DNA from 3 places in the Clostridium sp. CTA-19 genome. Region 3 is predicted to be linked to each of the others. Evidence: predicted binding sites of a transcription regulator. Region 3 holds the regulator's gene; each other region holds the start of a gene.
What was found. The regulator HrcA, encoded in region 3, represses chaperone genes, less so after heat shock. The targets are predictions, from matches to a motif close to TGTTAGCACTCNNNNNNNNNGAGTGCTAACA.
Positions count from the first base shown of each region.

Region 1: a site for HrcA is predicted at 3,592-3,622, ahead of htpG (molecular chaperone HtpG). Genes of this name have one in related genera too.
Region 2: a site for HrcA is predicted at 3,293-3,323, ahead of ACYUE0_RS14690 (co-chaperone GroES). Genes of this name have one in related genera too.

Region 1 is NZ_BAAABH010000017.1:53,779-61,179, reverse strand. Features, by position in the region: gene ACYUE0_RS10980 (helix-turn-helix domain-containing protein) at 1-74, shown strand, start outside; gene ACYUE0_RS10975 (YgjV family protein) at 218-457, shown strand; gene ACYUE0_RS10970 (VanZ family protein) at 644-1,720, opposite strand; gene ACYUE0_RS10965 (APC family permease) at 2,058-3,482, shown strand; gene htpG (molecular chaperone HtpG) at 3,667-5,538, shown strand; gene ACYUE0_RS10955 (hypothetical protein) at 5,603-6,304, opposite strand; cyclic di-GMP riboswitch class II at 6,490-6,573, shown strand; gene ACYUE0_RS10950 (carbohydrate-binding protein) at 6,598-7,074, shown strand; gene ACYUE0_RS10945 (hypothetical protein) at 7,155-7,401, opposite strand, start outside.
Region 2 is NZ_BAAABH010000032.1:24,344-31,744, forward strand. Features, by position in the region: gene ACYUE0_RS14680 (GspE/PulE family protein) at 1-840, opposite strand, end outside; gene groL (chaperonin GroEL) at 1,314-2,939, opposite strand; gene ACYUE0_RS14690 (co-chaperone GroES) at 2,992-3,264, opposite strand; gene ACYUE0_RS14695 (TVP38/TMEM64 family protein) at 3,452-4,186, opposite strand; gene ACYUE0_RS14700 (DNA-3-methyladenine glycosylase family protein) at 4,230-5,105, opposite strand; gene ACYUE0_RS14705 (C-GCAxxG-C-C family (seleno)protein) at 5,464-5,871, opposite strand.
Region 3 is NZ_BAAABH010000026.1:28,383-35,783, forward strand. Features, by position in the region: gene prmA (50S ribosomal protein L11 methyltransferase) at 1-30, opposite strand, end outside; gene dnaJ (molecular chaperone DnaJ) at 288-1,412, opposite strand; gene dnaK (molecular chaperone DnaK) at 1,839-3,665, opposite strand; gene grpE (nucleotide exchange factor GrpE) at 3,686-4,288, opposite strand; gene hrcA (heat-inducible transcriptional repressor HrcA) at 4,295-5,329, opposite strand; gene hemW (radical SAM family heme chaperone HemW) at 5,428-6,558, opposite strand; gene lepA (translation elongation factor 4) at 6,590-7,401, opposite strand, start outside.

The sequences.
Region 1 (7,401 bases), on a different contig from region 3:
AAAGTAATGATTTTAAAAATATAGTTAAAGAATTAAAAGTATTAGAGGAAAAATCTTTAAAAGAATTTAGATAACTTATAAAAAATATAATATATATTTTAATGTTTAATTAGATACTTTTAAAGAAATAATTTTATTAATGGAGTAAAAAAGAATAAATTATGCTAAAATATCAAAACCTAAATTAAAATAAACTAATTTAGGAGAGAGTGATATTATGCTTGGAATTCCAATGATTGAATGGGTTGGATATGCAGCATCATTATTTATTGCTATATCATTACTTATGACATCTATTATTAAACTTAGAATATTTAATACAATTGGTTGTATATTGTTTGTTGTTTATGGTTTTGTGATAAGGGCATATCCAGTTATAGTTACAAATGGTGCTATAATCTTAATAAACTTTTGGAATTTATATAGAATTTATTTAGATAATAAAGATTTAGAATAAAAAACAGATTTAAAGATAATAATTTAAGTTTTTATATGATTATTTTAATATTAAAAAATTCAAATATATTAAAAAAACATTAAGAATGAAAAGAACAATATAGCAAATTATCTAAATTAATAATTTGCTATATTGTTCTTATTATATTTTGAATGGATTTATAGGGTTCCAAGTTGACTCTTAAAGTTAAGAGATATTTATATTTGTTACACCACTAATTCTATCATGCAAAAGTAATGGATCTTTTTTTATAATATGACTAATTAAATGTAAAAAAACAAAAACATTTAATAATATTTGAACACCTAATATTATAATTAAAAACTCATAGTATTCTAAATTATAAAGGTAATTATTTGCATCATTTAATATATAGGATAAAAGAAAATATCCATATAGTAGTATACTATACCTTTGTAAAATCTCAGAAAATTTTAATTTAGTACTATTACCCTTTAATTGCATTTTCAATAAATATTTACCTACAGTAAATCCGTTTGTAAAATAAGGTATTAAAATGAAGTACAAAAAAGTTAGTATTATGAATGTAAAAATATTATGTTCATCAAAAAATAAAAAACATATATTCCAATCAATAAAAAATGCAATTAATCGCCTTGGATAAGTAGAATATTTGCCAATATTAAAATTTTTAGATTTAATAATATTTATATCAGGTAGCATATATTTAAATAAAGGAGTAATAAAATAACCAACTATTCCACCTAAAGTATTTATTATAAGATCATCTACATCAAAGACCCTATAGGGATATTTGTAAATCCCATAAATCCCAGTTAACTGAGTAATTTCAAAGAAGAGAGATACTAAAAAAGTTATAATTAATGTTTGTTTAAAACTTTTTTTAAAATAATATCTAAGATAAATGCCTAAAGGTAATATAAGTAAAAGGTTAAAGAACACTTGCATAAAGGCTGGTTCCGAAAAAATATATAAATATGTATTGGGATTACTAAAACTAAATTTAGTTTCTAATAAAAAATCTTTTAAAAATGTAAAAGGGATTAATTGAATGTTTCTACCACTAATAAAAACTGGTTTATCTATATCAGGTAACGGTAATAAGGTCATAAAAAAGGCTGTAAGTATATAAAAAATAAAAGTGTAAAATATAAAAATTTTAAATTTATTATTAACACCATATTTTCTATAATTATATATAGCATAAGGTATACAAATAGCAGCAGCTAAAAAAGGAAATAATATCACTGCTACTTTAATAGGAATCCAATAAAGTTCCAACACAATTCCTCCTCTAATATGTAATAATTTGGTAAAATATTGTCTTGAAAATAATTATATATAAATATTTTATGTATTAAAATTATATTTATAATTATTTTTGAAAAAATTTAAAAAAGATTATAAATCAATTATATTTCAATTATAAAACTGTATGTAACTATAAAATTTATTAGTATATATGTCAAATGAAAATGTAATAAATGATACAAAATAGCATAACGATGAAATTGCTGTCGAGAAATGAAAAATAAAAACGAACAAAAATTATGTGAATATTCAATTAATTATGTTACAATGTAGTTAAATTTATTAATAATAAAAAGGGGGATAAGTTATGTCAGAAAATAAAGATAAACAAATTATGTGGTATACATTAGCGTTTATGGCATTTTCAACGGTGTGGGGATTTGGAAATGTTATTAATGGGTTTTCTGAATATGGTGGACTTAAAGCAATTATATCTTGGATTCTAATTTTTGGAATTTATTTCGTCCCTTATGCTTTAATGGTAGGTGAGTTAGGTTCTGCTTTTAAAGATTGTGGTGGTGGTGTTAGCTCTTGGATTTATGAAACTATAGGTCCAAAACTTGCTTACTATGCAGGTTGGACATATTGGGTAGTTCATATGCCGTATATTTCACAAAAACCATCAGGATTTGTAATTGCTACAAGTTGGGCAATTTTTCAAGATAACAGAGTAAGTAGTATGAAACCAGAGATTTTACAATTAAGTTGTTTAGTAATATTTATAATTGGTATGTATATTGCATCAAAGGGATTAAATATACTAAAGAAATTAGCAGCATTTGCAGGAACATCTATGTTTATAATGTCAATTTTATTTATTCTTTTAATGACAGCTGCTCCAGCTATTACAGATGCTAAATTATATTCTATAGATTGGTCATTAAAAACATTTATGCCAACTTTCGATGCAAAATTTTTTACTAGTCTTTCTATTTTAGTTTTTGCTGTTGGTGGATGTGAAAAAATTTCACCATATGTAAATAAAATGAAGAATCCTGAAACAGGATTTTCAAAAGGGATGATTTCACTTGCGATTATGGTTGCTGTATGTGCAATTTTAGGTACTGTTTCACTTGGAATGATGTTTGATTCAAATAATGTTCCTAAAGATTTAATGACTAATGGTGCATATTATGCATTTCAAAAATTAGGTCAGTATTATCATTTAGGAAATTTATTTGTAATTATATATGCAATTACTAACATGATTGGGCAATTTGCAGTTTTAATATTATCAATAGACGCACCATTACGTATGCTTCTTGATGGTGCAGATAGAAGATTTATTCCAGAAGCAATGTTTAAACAAAATAAAAATGGAGCTTACACCAATGGACATAAGCTTATTTTTGTTATTGTATCCATATTGATTATAGTTCCTATTTTTGGAATTGAAAATGTAGATGTATTAGTTAAATGGTTAGTTAAATTAAATGCTGTATGCATGCCACTTCGTTATTTGTGGGTATTTGCAGCATATATAGCTCTTAAAAAAGCTGGGGAAAAATTCAATCCACAATATAAATTTGTGAAAAATAGAATAGTAGGTATTATATTTGGTGCATGGTGCTTTGCATTTACTGCTTTTGCATGTATTGGAGGAATGTATTCTGAAGATAAATTTCAATTAGTATTAAATATTGTTACACCATTTGTATTAATAGGATTAGGATTAATAATGCCTATTTTAGCTAAAAATAATGAGAGCATAGATAAAGATACTGTTGCATAAAATATAGGAAGTTTTAAGACGTAAAATAAAAAAATAATACAAGGTAGGTTCTATAAATATATATTATAGAACCTATTTTAAATTTAGAAGTTTGAAAAATATAATAAAATGTTAGCACTCACTATTGATAAGTGCTAACAAAAGTGGTATATTAAAAATTAAGTAATGAAAGGAGATGTTTATTTTGGAAACAAAACAATTTAAGGCAGAGTCTAAAAGACTTTTAGATATTATGATAAATTCAATTTATACTCATAGAGAAATTTTTTTAAGAGAATTAATTTCTAATTCAAGTGATGCTATTGATAAAATTTATTATAAGGCATTAACTGATGATTCATTAACTTTTGAGAAAGATAATTATTATATAAATATAATTCCTGTTAAAGAAAGTAGAACTTTAAAAATCTGTGATACTGGTATAGGTATGACAAAAGATGAATTAGAAAATAACTTAGGTGTTATAGCTAAAAGTGGTTCATTACAATTTAAAAAAGAAAATGAAGTTGAAGATGGCCATGATATAATAGGTCAATTTGGAGTTGGATTTTATTCAGCATTCTTAGTTGCAAAGGAAGTTACCGTTATAAGTAAAGCATTTGGAAGTGATAAAGCTTATAAATGGCAGTCTAAAGGGGCTGACGGTTATATAATTGAGCCTTGCGAAAAAGATTCAATTGGTACAGAAATTGTACTAAATATTAAAGATAATACAGAAGATGAAAATTTTGATGAATATTTGGATGAATATAGATTAAAATCAATAATTAAAAGATACTCTGATTTTATAAGATACCCAATAAAAATGGATGTAACTAAGAGCAAACTTAAAGAGGGTAGTGAAAGTGAATATGAAGAGTATAATGAAGAAGAAGTTGTAAATAGCATGGTTCCTATTTGGAGAAAAAACAAAAGAGAACTTAAGGATGAAGATTATGATAACTTTTATGTTGAAAAACATTTTGGATTTGATAAGCCACTAAAACATATTCATATAAGTGTTGATGGTATGGTAAGTTACAATTCAATTTTATATATACCAGAAAAAGCACCATTTGATTTTTACACTAAGGATTATGAAAAAGGTTTAGAACTATATTCAAGCGGCGTAATGATAATGGAGAAATGTGCAGATTTACTTCCAGATTATTTTAGTTTTGTTAAAGGAATAGTAGATTCAGAGGATTTTTCCCTTAACATATCAAGAGAAATTTTACAACATGATAGACAATTAAAACTTATAGCTAAGAACATAAAAACTAAGATAAAAAATGAATTAGAAGGTCTATTAAAAAATGAAAGAGAAAAATATGAAGAATTTTATAAATCGTTTGGATCACAATTAAAATATGGTGTATATAGTGATTTTGGTGCAAATAAAGATGTATTACAAGATTTATTAATGTTCTATTCATCTAAAGAGAAGAAACTGGTTACCTTAGATGAATATGTTTCTAGAATGAAAGAAGAACAAAAATATATTTATTATGCATCAGGAGAATCGTATGAAAGAATAGAAAAACTTCCTCAAACAGAATTATTGTTAGATAAAGGATATGAAATATTATATTTTATAGATGATGTAGATGAATTTGCTATAAAAATGCTTGCAAATTATAAAGAAAAGGAATTTAAATCAGTATCAAGTAGTGATTTAGGAATAGATACTGAAGAAAATGAAATGAAAACAAGTGATGAAGATAATAAATTATTTGAAAGCATGAAAGAATTATTAAAAGATAAGGTTAAAGAAGTTAAGGCATCTAAAAAATTAAAAAAACATCCTGTATGCTTATCTAATGAAGGGGAACTTTCAATAGAAATGGAAAAAGTATTAAATGCTATGCCAAATAATCCAAGCTTAAAGGCAGATAAAGTATTAGAAATAAATATAAACCATGAAGTCTTTGATGCGTTAAAGGATGCACATGAAAAAGATGAAGAAAAGTTTAAACTATATACCGATTTATTATATAATCAAGCTTTACTTATAGAAGGGTTATCAATAGGTGATCCAGTAGAATTTACAAATAATATATGTAAAATAATGAAATAAGAAATAGTAAGATAGGACTATATAGAAGTTGCAGTTATACAACTTCTATATGGTCCTATTTAGGCTAGATTAAAGAATAGCTAATTTCTAGATAAGGGTTATTTAGATAACTAAAATATATTAATCCTTTACCTAATTCATAAGTTCTAGTTTCTGTATAATACTTTCCATCTTCAAAGCTAAGAGCTTTTATAACAGTTTTAGTTGTGAAAGAAGTATCATTTTCTTCTGTTATTGTGGTTATAGCTTCATATTCAACTCCGTCTATAATTGTCTTTTGGGTCCATGAATTATTTTTTTTAATTTGACCTTTTAAAACTACAAAGTCTTTAATAAAAGAATGTAATGTATCTTTATTTTTAGAAATATAATCATTATTATTAATAGATTCTATAACCATATCATTAGTAACTTTATATTTTGCCGTAAAAGTTCTTTTTCCTCTAATATCTTGACCATAACCATCATTCATAAGTCCATCATAAGTGTATATTGTATAGTCATTTAAGGATTCAATATTATTAAAAGTTATTTTATGTCCTGTTTCAGCAGAACCAGTATAGGTTATAGGAGTATTTTTAGTATAAAAATATTGTTTATAATCATCTAAATATGAATGTTTATTACTAGTATAATTACTTGTATTAGATGAAGATATAGAGGAATTATTATTTATATTGTTTGAAGGGTTATTACTTATATTACAACCAACAAGTAAAATGCTAAATATACATATAAGTGAAACTAAAGATTTTTTATTTTTCAAATTAATCACATCCTTTATTTTATAATTTCACTTTTATAGAAAAATATACAAAGTGTTTTTAATTTGTTTTGTATATAATATGTGGAAATTAAAATTAAGGAATACAAGTTAAAAATTTATTCTTATATGTAATAATATTGAAAAAAGTGAAATAGTTTGTTTACAAGTAAAATAAAGTATTATATAATAATTTTGGGAATGATGAAGTATAATTTATATGTGGGCACTTGGATTATATGGAGTTAGTAGTGCAACCGACCTAATTAAATATTTTAAAATTAGGAGTGTTGGATATGCAGAAAAAGCAATTAAAAATTTTAACATCAGTAGTATTAGGAACATCTATAATTTTTGGTGGAATGGTTTCTACAGCTTCTGCTGTTGAAAAAAATACATCACAATATGGTGTAATAAATGAAAATAGTGAAATAAGTATTTGGAATTGTCAAGAAGGACTTAATCAAAATCAAAAGAGTCCTTATGAAAAAGAAAGTATTGTTGTACAAGGTTCAAAAATTTATAAATGCAAAAGATTTCACTATCCTCAATCAGGTTGGAAACCTTCTGATTCACCAATGTTTTGGAAAACAGTAGGAAAAATTCCAGAGTGGAATGCCCAAGAGGAATTAACACAAGAAAATAAAAGTCCATATGAAAAAGGTGATATTGTTATGTACAATTCTCAGGTATATAAATGTAAAAGATTCCATTATGCTCAACCAGGTTGGAATCCTTGTGAGGGACCAATGTTCTGGGAATTAATTAAATAAAGATATTAAATTATATATTGTATGAAAATAAGCCTACTAAGTCTAAATTCTTAGTAGGTTTTAAGTTTTCTTTAATATTTTTATATATTAGTTTCTTTATAAGATTCTTTGTTCATTTTCCATTTAAAAATAAGTTTATTAGGATCTTTTTTTAATAAGGTTTGAAAATTTTCACAGTATCCAACAAAAGCTGTACTACAATTTTTAGAAATATAGTCTATAGTCTCATCAATAACGTTATCGCCTTTAACCAAATCGACTTTATATGTATTTTTATCGGAAAAAACCAAAACTAAACTAGTTGTTTTACCAACAGGAATAAACATA
Region 2 (7,401 bases), on a different contig from region 3:
TGATATATTGTTAGCACTTTTATCTAGCACTCTTATAACAATCTTCTCTCCATTTACAGTTGGAAGAGTTGACACTCTAAGGTCAATATCTACACCATTAACCTTAGTTAATATACGGCCATCTTGTGGTACTCTCTTTTTTGCAATATCTAAGGACGAAAGTATTTTTATTCTGGCAACTATAGCATTTAAATCTTTTTTTTCTAAGGACATTATTTCCTTTAACTGCCCATCTAGTCTAAATCTAACTTTTACTCTACCTTCTAAAGGTTCTATATGAATATCTGATGCTTTAGCATTTATAGCATTTTCAATAATCCAGTTAACTGTTTTAACTATAGGAGAATCCATAATTTCACTATTGAATAAATCCACTTCTTCTTTACTGTTAGAACTGTATTCCACTATATTGCTATAAACCTTATTTATAGCTCTTTCAACTTCACTTTTAGGAGAGCTTAAAAGTCGTACCTCTTTTCCCGTTATTATTTTAATATCCTCTATGGCAAATATATTAAGAGGGTCTGAAGTGGCAGCAATAATTTCTGTTTCATCTGCATCTATAGCTATCACATTATATTTTTTAGCTATATTTTCAGGAATTATAGACACTATCTTTTCTTCAAGATTAATAGAATCTAAGTAAACTCTTTCTATACCTAATTGTTTTTCTAAAATATTAAATATCTCATCTTCAGATATTGCTCCAATTTCAACTAATATTTCACCTAACTTTTTCTTCTCTGTTTTTTGATTATTCAGTGCAACTTGTAGTTGATTTTTAGTTATTTTATTTTCATCTAATAATAAATCTCCTAACCTTCTTTTCTTAATACCCATCATCACACGTCCTTATATCTATATACAATGTTTTATTTTCGATAAAAACCCTAATAAAATAATTATTTGCATTAATAAAAAATAACCCACTCCAATAAATTAAACATTTTAGCTAAACTAAATTTAATGTTTAATTTGGAGTGGGTTCACTATTAGCTCCTCTTATTAAAAGTGACCAAGTAATAATAAGAATCTTAGCTTCCAAATCCTTAATTCAAAATCATTTTCTACTTATATACTATTACACACCTATTATAAATTTTACTGTTTTTTGAGAAAAATACTTTAAATTGTATTTAGATTCTAAGATTAAATTATCATATTTTCTTATAAACCTCAATAAGGTATATAAAAAGAAATAAATAGTCACATATTTATGATAATATCACCTTATTATTTATTTGATTATGTGTAACTGAAAAAAAATAGAAGTTGCTGAAAAGCGACTTCTATTTTTATATTTTTAATTTATATTAGTACATTCCGCCCATGCCCATATCTGGAGCCATTGGAGCTGGACTGTTTTTTTCTGGTAAATCTACAACTGCAGCTTCTGTTGTTAAGAATGTTGAAGCTACTGATGCAGCATTTTGAAGTGCACTTCTTGCAACTTTAGTTGGATCAACTATTCCAGCTTTTATCATATCTACAAATTCGCCTCTTAATGCGTCGTATCCTATTTCTGGTGCAGACATTTTTACTTTTTCAGCTATTACAGCACCTTCTTGACCTGCATTTATAGCTATTTGTTTTATTGGTTCTTCTAATGATTTTCTTATTATATTTATACCAACTTGAACATCTTCTATATCTGATGTTAATTTTTCTATAACTGGTATTATATTAGCATAAGCTGTTCCACCACCAACTATAATTCCTTCTTCAACTGCAGCCTTTGTCGCAGCTAAAGCATCTTCTATTCTTAATTTCTTTTCTTTAAGTTCTGTTTCTGTTGCAGCACCAACTTTAATTACAGCAACTCCACCTGCAAGTTTTGCAAGTCTTTCACTTAACTTTTCTTTATCAAAATCTGAAGTTGTTTCTTCTATTTGAGTTTTAATTTGATTTACTCTCTTAGCTATATCTTCTTTAAATCCTTTTCCATTAACAACTGTTGTGTTCTCTTTACAAATCTTAACACTTTCAGCTCTTCCTAACATTTCTATTGAAGCATCTTTTAATTCATATCCAAGTTCTTCACTTATAACTGTTCCACCAGTAAGTATAGCTATGTCTTGAAGCATTTCTTTTCTTCTATCACCAAATCCTGGAGCTTTTACAGCTACACAAGTAAATGTTCCTCTTAATTTATTAACTACTAATGTTGCTAAAGCTTCACCTTCTACATCTTCAGCAATTATTAATAATTTTTTTCCTTGCTGAACAACTTGCTCTAAAACTGGAAGTATTTCTTGTAAATTTGTTATTTTCTTATCTGTTATTAAAATGTATGGATCTTCTAAGTTAGCTTCCATTTTATCTGCATCTGTTACCATGTAAGCACTTAAATATCCTCTATCAAATTGCATTCCTTCAACTACATCAAGCTCTGTTCCCATTGATTTAGACTCTTCAACAGTTATAACGCCTTCGTTTCCTACTCTTTCCATAGCATCAGATATTAATTGTCCTATTTCTTCGTCTGCTGCTGATATAGCTGCAACTCTAGCTATGTCTTCTTTACCGCTTATTGGCTTTGAATATTTCTTTATTTCTTCAACTGCAACATTTACAGCCATTTTTATTCCGGTTCTTATTAACATTGGATTTGCTCCAGCAGTTACATTTTTCAAACCTTCTCTTATAATTGCTTGAGCTAATAATGTAGCTGTTGTTGTACCATCACCTGCTACATCATTTGTTTTTGTTGAAACTTCTTTTACAAGTTGTGCTCCCATATTTTCAAAAGCATCTTCAAGTTCAATTTCTCTTGCTATAGTAACACCATCATTTGTTATAAGTGGTGATCCAAATTTCTTATCTAAAACAACGTTTCTTCCTTTTGGTCCAAGTGTAACTTTAACTGTATCTGCTAATATATCCACACCTCTTTGCATAGATCTTCTAGCTTCTTCACTAAATAAAATTGTCTTAGCCATTTTAATACCCTCCAATTACTAATTTATTTCTATTTTTATCTTCACTATATTATTATTCAATTATTGCTAGTATTTCTTCTTGCTTAAGTATTATATATTCTTGTCCTTCATGCTTTATTTCATTTCCAGCATATTTAGAAAATAGTACTCTATCTCCTACATTAAGTTCCATTCTAGCATCAGCAAGGCCAGGTCCTACTGCAACAACCTCTGCCTCTTGTGGCTTTTCCTTTGATGCTGCTGTTAAAACTATACCGCTCTTAGTTACCTCTTCAGCTGCTATTCTTTTAATTACTACTCTATCACCAAGTGGTTTTATTGCCATAACTATGACCTCCTAAAAATATTTATTTTATTAGCACTCTCTTTTGCAGAGTGCTAATCATATTATTATAATAAATAAACAACACTTTAATTTCAAACTTTCTTTGCTTATTAAAAGCCGTATTTATCATTAATTAGCTTTAATTTACTTTTATTTTCTTCCATTTTCTCATATTTAACTTATTATTTTATTTTTTGTTAAATTTTGAACTTTTTTTATTTTTTATCTTATGGAATTTATTAAGAAGATCTTTTCCTTTTAACACTCCAAAAATAAAAAATCCTAAGGAAACTATAGCTATAATAGTTAATGTAACATAATTTCTCTCACCTATTCCATTTCCAAATAATGCAGATACTATAATCCATGGAAGCCTCCCTAATGTAGAATATATTAGGAACTCTAAAAAATCTATATCTGAAACACCACATAAGTATACCAAAATATCTTTAGGAATTCCTGGTATAAGATATACAAAAAATATTACTAGCTTATTACTTCCTCTAGTCAATATTTTTTTAAACAATTTCAAATCCCTTTTTTCTATCATCTTTTGTACTTGTTCTCTCATTAAGTATCTTGCTATTAAATATCCTATTGCACTACCTAAAGCTATTCCTACTATAGATAATAAAGAACCTTTAATTGGTCCATAAATATATCCACCTACAATTTGAACTACTTCTCCTGGTATGAAAAAAAATACAACCTGTATAACTTGTAAGGCTATAAAAATTAAAAAGCTATAAGCACCGTATGACAGTATAACATTTTTTATATTATCAGGATCTTTAAATGCAGAGGCATATTTGGAAAAATACTCATATCCAACAATTATTGTTATAATGGTAAACACAGCAAAAAATAAGTGAACACCATATTTTTTTAAAAAGTTATCAATTTTTCTGCTAATAATCTCCACCACCAATCTTTAGTATAGGGTTCCAAGTTAACTTTTAAAATTTCTATATTATTTTATTTTCTCTTGCATAGAAAAACAAATATTGTTGAGCAAAACCAGCTAAATTTCCAAATTTATCTCTTGCAAACATTCTTATTTTTGGCAGTGATACATCTGGTGCCACATAAAAATGTTGCATTGCTCTTTTAACCCATACATCTACAGGAAATGATGAATATTTTTGCATAGAGAATAACATTATACAATCTGCCACCTTAGGACCAACACCATTAAACTGTTTTAACCCTTCATGACATCCATCATCGTCCATTGATTTTATTTCCTCTAAATTGTAAACATTATTATAAACTTTATCTATAGAATCCACTATGTATTTAGCTCTAAAACCAACACCCATTTTTTCTATGTCTTCTTGTGAAGCTTCTATAAGTCTATCTACTGATGGAAAGGAATAATACTTTTCACCTTTATACTCTAACTCATTTCCATATTCTTTACTTATGTTATTTATAGCTCTTTTAATCATTGGTATTCTATTATTAGCTGATACTATAAATGAAATTAATATTTCAAAAGGCTCTTGCTTTAATATTCTGATACCTTCACCAAAAGCAACAGCTGTAGCCAATATTGAATCCTTTTTAAGTTCTTCTTTTATTTCTGAATAATTTCTTTTCAAATCAAAATACTCACACCAAATTTCATTAAAATCCTTTAGGCTAGAGTTATGTATAATAACATTATTGCCTTCTTTTTCTATTTCAATAACCTTATTATAGGCAACTCCTATATAAGTATTATCTTTTGTTTTATTCCACCTAAAGCACTGACCACAATCAAATATATCCTTAAGTTCAAAGTTTTTAACATCCTTTAATACAATTTTATTATCAAATTCTAAAACTTCTTTAAAATCCACAAAATCACCTCTTCCACAAATATAGGTATGCACCTCAAAGTATCACTTTATTCATTGAATCTTAATCTTTTATTTTTTAATGTTCTCTTGTAATTAAGCAACTTTCCATAAAACATCATTTTTGTCTTGAAATCTTTAAAATAATTAAAATTGCATATAAAAACATCTAATATAAAATTGAAATTATTTATTATGAAATTCAATTTATAAAGCAAATTTCAAAAAATATCTTAAAGAAATTTGATAATGTTTTAAATTTGATTATCAACCTTTTTAAGATATGAACATTCTCAATTCATATTTAAATTTTTATGTATAAGTTAATATTAGGTATTATATACCCTATAATATGTAATTTTTACTTTGCTTTATTTTTATTAACTATGTTATCTAATATTTCTGCGCCTTTAAACACAATGTCTGCACATCTTTTTTCATCATCTCTATATCTATTTTTTAGTCTTGCACAACTTTCTGTTTTTAATTCACTTACAAAAGTATCTATAAACTCTTGAGTTAACAGCTTAATTCTGTCGCTTTCATGTGCTTTTTCCTTTGTAAACATAATTCCAAGTACTGCTATAGAACCTGTAATTACTCCACAAGTGCTTTCTACAGCCATTCCACCACCAAAAGCAGCCATAGTTTTAAGAGTTTGATGTGAAAGATTTAAACCATATTCCTCATTTGCTGCATATATAATTGTTTCTGCACAATTTAAATCATATTCTTTGTCATAATATTTTTTAACTGTATCTACTAACATAAAAAACACTCCTTCACCACAAAACTAAATTATTTTTGCAATTTCTATAAAAGTTTTGCATTTATATATTCATTATTATAACCTATGTAAAATCTTTAAATAAGACCTATGAAAAAAATAATAGACCATATTAACAAATAATAAAAATTTATTTATCTATTATTTAATTTAATATGATTAATATATTATGGAAAGTTATAGGGTTCCAAATTAAATCTTAAACTTATTCATTTATCAAATGAGAAAATTCAAATTAATATTTTATCAATAACTAACAGATTATTTTAGTTAAAAGTTAAGAGTGAATAGTTGTGGTTCTTAACTAAATATATTTGTACTTATTTTTCTCAGCTGATAACAAAAATTTATGTTTTGGAATAAATAAATTTAAGAGTCAACTTGGAATCCTCTACTTAATTACAAGAAAACACTACGATTTTGCGTATACATATTATATTATCATAAATTATGAACATTAAGTGAATGGTTGTGGGATTTTTATAGTTAAAAGTTAATAGTTGTGGTTATTACTACTCGCTTTGCTCCTAGTAATTCTCAACGTATTTTGAATCTACAAAAGTAAAACTTCTAAGTAAGTAATTATCTAAGATTTTTACCCCATCACAAGTGGGACAGGTTCATTTGTGGCTATTTTCTTCGTTTAAACTGTAGATTCCAAAATTGCTGTATTTCCACAATAAAACAAGTAAAGAACCAGTACCCCTATTTTGGTTTTAGTGAAACCTTTAAATAAGCAATTACTCCTAGTGTTCGCTCCATTACAAATGGGACAGGCACGGTAAATTTATTTGCTTCGCTAATACTTGATGCTCTCCTAGTTTTATATTTTTCAACTAATAACTCAAAGCCAGTCCCGAACATCTACGCAGCAAAGCTACTATTTTAAGGACCGGCTTTGATTACTTTAGATTTTATTGATAATCTTTCAATTTCACTGTGAAAATAACTTAAGGGAATTATACTTCGGTACGCCTGTCCTTCTTGTTACGGCTGTGAACTTTGAATATAGTTTTAGTTAGTTTTATTTCTCGAACCTAGACTTTACTCCTTCTAATTCAAAAGAAACTGGCAGTCCAGTTTCAACCAACATTGTCAATTGTCCTTTGTCCATTGTCAATTATATAATTTGTTATGGCTGTGAACTTTGAATATAGTTTTAGTTAGTTTTATTTCTTGAACCTAGACTTTACTCCCTCTAATTCAAAGAAACTGGAATCCAGTTTCCTCCTAAACTCTTAACTATTAATTCTTAACTCTTAACTATTTAAGGGATATGATAACTAAATTTAAAGAGCTGCTCTCTATTTTATGGGTTTACACCTTTCGTGCCTGTCCCATTTGTTACGGCTGTACATTTTGATTTTACCTTTAGTTAGTTTTATTTCTCAAACTCAAATTTTACTTCCCCTAATCTAAAGAAACTGGTAGTCCAGTTTCCTCCACCATTGTCAATTGTCCTTTGTCCATTGTCAATTTCTTTAAACTTCTTAACTATTTAAGGGACTGGCT
Region 3 (7,401 bases):
AACCGTTATTTCAATCCATTCTTTACTCATAATTTTTCCTCCAATATTAATTCTATTACATTAAAACGCATATAAATTAATGTGATTTATATATTATTTATTTAAATTGTATTTTAAATTAAATGTCTTTATCTATATATACTATCATAAATTTTAACCTTTTTTAAATATATTAATCCTAAAGTTATATAGTATATTTATATTCTTATTCCCAATTAACCTGTTTTCAATTTATTTATCTACTAAAAAATAAAGAGAAACTTCTTACTTGAAGTTTCTCTTTCAATCTATTTTCCAAACCATTTTCTTTTAGCATGATGTTGTATTCCTTCACTAGACTCTTCACTAGCTTCCATAAACATATTAAGAGCTTCCTTTTGTTTTTCGTTTAATTCTTTTGGAACATCTACTATAACTTTAACATATTGATCTCCACGTCCTGCTGAATTAACTCTTGGAACCCCCTTACCTTTTAATCTAAATGTTGTTCCTGGTTGTGTACCAGCTGGCACAACGTATTTAACATCTCCATCCACTGTAGGAACTTTTATTTCTGCCCCTAGTGTAGCCTGTGCAAAGCTTACATGTGTTTCTATATAAATGTCAAATCCTTTTCTTACAAATGTTTTGTGAGATTGAACTCTAATATTTATATATAAATCTCCTGCCGGACCACCATTCTCACCAGCTTCACCTTGGCCTCTCAATGGCATAACATTTCCATTATCTACACCTGCTGGTATATTTATAGTTATATTTCTTCTTTTAGTTTCTTTACCTGTACCTCTACAAGTTGAGCAAGGACTATCTATTACCTGACCCTTTCCTCCACAAACATCACAAGTTGAAGATGTAGCTATAACCCCTATCGGTGTCTGCCTTTGTATTCTCACTTGTCCAGTACCATTACATTTAGAACATGTTTTTGGAGCTGATCCATTACTAGCACCTGTTCCATTACAACTTTCACATTTTTCTTTTCTGCTTATTTTCACTTCTTTTTCTATGCCAAATACAGCTTCTTCAAAAGTAAGATTTATATTGTACTCAAGATCTGCACCTTTTCTCGGTCCATTTCTTCTTGATGAACTTCCACCAAATCCACCAAATCCTCCAAATATATCGCCAAATATGTCTCCAAAGTCGAATCCACCAAATCCTCCTTCAAATCCACCAAATCCTTGACCATTAAAATCCGCTGTTCCAAATTGATCATATCTTTGTCTTTTTTCGCTATCCGAAAGCACTTGATATGCTTCATTCAACTCTTTAAATTTTTCTTCTGCTTCTTTATCACCTGGATTCCTATCTGGATGATATTTTAATGCAGATTTTTTAAAAGCTTTTTTTATTTCATCTTCAGTTGCACTTTTATCTACACCTAAAATTTCATAATAATCTTTATTTGCCATTATATTAATTTCACCACCTATTATACTCTAACCTTTATAATATAAATTATATTACGTATTATTTCAACATTAATATAATATAAAATTCCACTTTAACCGCATTAGTATGTAGTGCTTTTTATCAATTTTAAATTATTACATATATATCTTATTAAAACTCATCCAAAGCTGTTACCAATTTAAGTATATTTTATAAAATAAGAATCAAATTACTATCTTCTATTAATACATATTACTCAAATTGAGGGAAGAGCTTTTATGCTCATCCCTCTTTTTTGAGTAGTATTAAGCTAATTTTATTTTAAATAAATTTTAAAAAAGTTGATAGTTATGGTATTTATAATTAAATACTATTTAATTATTTGACTATACACATTCATAACTATCAACCTTTACTTTTTTAATCTTTTAAAATAAATTTGTTAATTAGTCTACTTTAAAATCTGTATCAACTACATTTTCATCTTCATTACTACCATTTTGTTGTGGTTCAGCTTGAGCTTCTCCTTGTGCTCCAGCTTCTCCTTGATACATTTTAGAAGATACTGCATAGAATGCTTGTGTTAATTCTTCTGTAGCTTTTTTAATTGCTTCTATATCTTCCCCATCTTTAACAGCTTTTAATGCATCTATTTTAGCATTTATTTCTGATTTATCTTCTGCTGAAACTTTATCTCCTAACTCACCTAATGTTTTCTCTGTTTGATAAACCATTTGGTCAGCATTATTTTTAACTTCTATAGCTTCTTTTCTTTCTTTATCTTGAGCTGCAAATTGTTCTGCTTCATCTACAGCTTTTTTAATTTCATCTTCATTTAAATTTGTAGATGCTGTTATTGTAATATTAGCTTCTTTTCCTGTTCCTTTATCTTTAGCTGTTACATTTACAATACCATTAGCATCTATATCAAATCCAACTTCTATTTGTGGAATTCCTCTTGGAGCTGGTGCTATTCCTGATAAAGTAAATCTACCTAATGTTTTATTATCCGCAGCCATTTGTCTTTCACCTTGAACAATGTGAATTTCAACAGATGTTTGACCATCTTGAGCTGTAGAGAACACTTGGCTCTTCTTAGTTGGTATTGTTGTATTCCTTTCTATTAATGGAGTTGCAACTCCACCTAATGTTTCTATTCCTAATGTTAATGGAGTAACATCTAATAATAGTAATCCTTCAACATCTCCTGTTAATACTCCTGCTTGAATTGCTGCTCCAACTGCAACACATTCATCTGGGTTAACTCCTTTTGATGGTTCTTTTCCTGTAAAGTTTTTAACAGCTTCTTGAACTGCTGGTATTCTTGTAGAACCTCCAACTAAAAGTATTTTATCTATATCATTTATTGATAATTTAGCATCTGCAAGTGATTTTTTCATTGGCTCAATTGTTCTTTGAACTAAGTCATGAGTTAATTCATTGAATTTAGCTCTTGTTAAGTTTAGGTCTATATGTTTTGGACCTGTAGCATCTGCTGTTATAAATGGTAAGTTAATATTTGTTTGCATTGAAGATGATAATTCTATTTTAGCTTTTTCTGAAGCTTCTTTTAATCTTTGAAGTGCCATTTTATCATTTCTTAAATCAATACCATTTTCAGCTTTAAAGCTTTCAGCTATATAGTTCATTATTTTTTCGTCGAAGTCATCTCCACCTAATTTAGTATCACCTGTTGTTGATAAAACTTCAAACACTCCATCTCCAAGTTCTAGTATTGATACATCAAAAGTACCGCCACCTAAGTCATATACAAATATTTTTTGATTTGTATCCATTTTATCAAGACCATATGCAAGTGATGCAGCTGTTGGCTCATTGATTATTCTTTTAACATCTAAACCAGCTATTCTTCCTGCGTCTTTTGTTGCTTGTCTTTCACTATCATTAAAATATGCTGGAACTGTTATAACTGCTTCTGTTACTTTTTCACCTAAATAAGCTTCTGCATCAGCTTTTAATTTTTGAAGTACCATTGCAGATATTTCTTGTGGTGTTAAATCTTTTCCATCTATATTAACTTTATGACCTGTTCCCATATGTCTTTTTATTGATATTATAGTTTTATCTGGATTAGTTATCGCTTGTCTTTTAGCAACCTGACCTACTAATCTTTCTCCATCTTTCATAAAAGATACAACTGATGGTGTAGTTCTAGCTCCCTCAGCATTTGCTATAACAACTGGTTCTCCACCTTCCATAACTGCTACACATGAATTTGTTGTTCCTAAATCAATACCAATTACTTTTCCCATTATAAATTACCTCCTAATTGTTAGTTTGCTACTTTTACCATACTATATCTTAGTACTTTTTCACCTTTTTTGTATCCTTTTAAGAATACTTCAACTATTTGATTTGCTCCAACACTATCATTTTCTTCATGCATTACTGCATTGTGATAGTTAGGATCAAATTCTCCATTTGTATCTATTTCTTCAACTTCTAATTTTTCTAAAGAAGTATTAAACTGTTTAACTGTCATTTCGATTCCTTTTCTTAAATCCTCTAAGTTAGAATCACATGATAAAGCACGTTCTAGATTATCTAAAACTTCAAACATTTCTTTTAAAACATCTTCATATGCATTCAGATATACATCTTGCTTTTCTTTTATTGTTCTTTTTCTATAATTATCATATTCAGCAGAAATTCTTAATTGTTTTTCTTTTAATTCTTCTACTTCTTTCTTTAATTTTTCATTTTCTTCTTTTATTTTTTTTACATCTACTGGTTCAAAAGTAGTTTCTTTTTCTTTTGAATCACACTCACATTGATTTTCTGAACATTCACTTGTTTTGTTAGTATGTTCATCTTTAATTTCATCTAGATTTTCATCTATATTATTCTTATTCAATTTTGCACTCCTCCATTCCATAGCTTTTTAAAACTTCTTATATATCTCTTCTATATTAAAGTTAAGCTCATCTACTAATGTATTTAAAATTCCTACTACTTTGCCATACGGAATTCTTGTTGGCCCTATAACTCCTATAGTTCCCAATGGTATTCCATTGTAATTGTAAGTAGCTGTTATAATACTACATTGCTTGGTATATTCATTAAAATTTTCTTTTCCTATACTTATGGCTAATCCATTTTCCTTATTTTGATCTAATAAACTTTTTACAAATTCATTATTATTTAAAAAATTTAAAAAATCTTTCGCCTTTTCTATATCATTATATTCTTGATAATTAAATATATTTGTTGAGCCTTTTATATATATTTTACTATTTTCTTCATTTATTAAAGTCCCATACAGTATAGGAATGATAGCATCTAAAATTTCTTCATTTCCTTTTAATTCTCTTTTAATATTTAAAAGAAATTCCAAAGAAATATCTTCAATATTTATATCTCTTAGTTTTTCATTTAAAACATTATTTAATTTTAAAAGAGTACTGCTATCTATCGGTTTTGTAATTTTAATAATATTGTTTCTAATTACACCACTATTAGTTATCATAGTTGCTAAGACATTATTATTATCAACTAAAGAAAGTTGAACATGTCTTAATGTACTTTTCCTAAGAGACGGAGCCTTTACTATAGATGTAAGTTTTGTAAGATCTGATAAAATTTCAGTAGCATTCATTATGATTCTATCTATTTCACCACAAGCCATATCAATTATAGATTTTTTAATTATAGCTTTTTCTTGTGATGTTAAATTAGATATTTTCATTAAATTATCTACATAAAGTCTATAACCTTTATCAGAAGGCTTTCTTCCAGAAGATGTGTGAAGTTGTTCTAAATATCCCATATCTTCCAAATCCGCCATCTCATTTCTAATAGTTGCAGAACTGATTCCTAAATCATATTTTTTAGCAATAGTTCTAGATCCTACAGGCTCACCACAAGTAATGTAATCATGGATAATAGCTTGTAGTATATAAATTTTTCTATCATCCATTTTCATATTATCACCTCTTTATTAGCACTCGTTAACAAGGAGTGCTAATTACTACATTCTTAACATATCATTTTAATATTAATTTGTCAATACCTTTTTTACTTTTCTAATATAAATTCACACATTATGCTGTTCGACACTTCTATTCCTTTTTCTGTGAGGTATATTTTTTCACCATCGTCATTTATCATTTTCAAGCCTTTAAATCTATTAATAATTTCCCCATAAATTTCATATATATCCTTAGAAAATTTAAGCTGAAACTGCTTTTTATTAACACCCGCTATTTTTCTCAATCCTAAAAACATATATTCTTCAATATCATCTTCTATCCTATTTTTTTTACTTTCTATTATTGCACTTCCATTTTCATTAATTTTTTTAATATATTCTTCTATATCACTTTCATTATAATATCTTCGTCCATCTACATAAGAGTGGGAAGAACTTCCACAGCCAATATAAGGTTTTAATTCCCAATACACCAAATTATGTCTGCATTCTTTATTAGGTTTGCAGAAGTTTGAAATTTCATAATGATTATAACCATTTTCTTTTAGTATTTCTAAAGTTTTTAAATACATTTCCCTTTCATCTTCTTCACATGGAAGTTTTAATTTATCATTTTCAAATAAACTATAAAATTTAGTATCTTCTTCTATTATTAAACTATAACAAGACAAATGTTCTGGGTTAAGTTTTACAACTTTTTTTAGTGTCTCTTTCCAATTATCAATATCTTGATTTGGAAGTCCAAAAATTAAATCTATATTTATATTTTTATATCCACATTCTCGTGCTAATTTATAACTTTTTTCAAAATCTTCTACAGAATGTATTCTTCCTATACTTTTTAAAAGATTATCTTGATAAGCTTGAAGACCTATGCTTAATCTATTAACACCCATGCTTTTAAATAATTCTAATTTTTCTTTTGTGAATGTACCTGGATTTCCTTCTACTGTAAACTCAACATCAGGAGCTAAATTTAATTTTTCTATACTTTTTTTTATATATTTTAATCCATCTAAAGATAAATAGGTGGGAGTTCCCCCACCTATAAATACCGTTTTTATAATGTAATCTTTATCTATTTTATCTATTTCTTTTCCTAACGCTTTAGTGTACTCTAGCATTTTCCCGTCACATCCACTAAAAGAAGGAAAATCACAATAAAAACACTTATTTTTACAAAATGGTATGTGAATATACAATGATACATCTTTCATTTTGCATTCCTCCTTATAGCTTTTAGTAAAATTAATCTATTTTAAGCACTGCCATGAATGCTTCTTGTGGAACTTCTACACTTCCAACTTGTCTCATTCTTTTCTTTCCTTGTTTTTGTTTTTCTAATAGTTTTTTCTTTCTTGATATATCTCCACCATAACATTTTGCAAGAACATCTTTTCTCATAGCTTTTACAGTTTCTCTGGCTATAATCTTTGAACCTACAGCTGCTTGGATTGGAATTTCAAATAATTGTCTTGGAATAATTTCTTTCAATTTTTCTGCCATATTTCTTCCTCTATGATAAGCCCTTTCTTCTGGAACTATCATTGATAAAGCATCTACAACATCTCCGTTTAACATTATATCAAGTTTAACTAGTTTAGTTTCTTTATATCCTTTTAATTCATAGTCAAAAGAAGCATATCCTTTAGTTCTTGATTTTAGTGCATCAAAAAAATCATATACTATCTCATTTAGAGGCATATCATAATTTAGCATAACCCTTGTCTGATCAAGATATTGCATATCTATAAATACTCCTCTTTTTTCTTGACATAATTCCATAATAGCTCCTACATAATCTGAAGGCGCTATTATGGATGCTTTTACCATAGGCTCTTCCATATAACTTATTTCTGATATTTCTGGTAAATTTGTAGGATTCGTAATTTCTAAAAGTTCACCATTTGTTTTTGTAACTTTATAGATAACTGATGGCGCTGTTGTAATTATATCTAAATTAAATTCTCTTTCTATTCTTTCTTGAATTATTTCCATATGTAATAATCCTAAGAAACCACATCTAAATCCAAAACCTAATGCAATAGATGTTTCTGGTT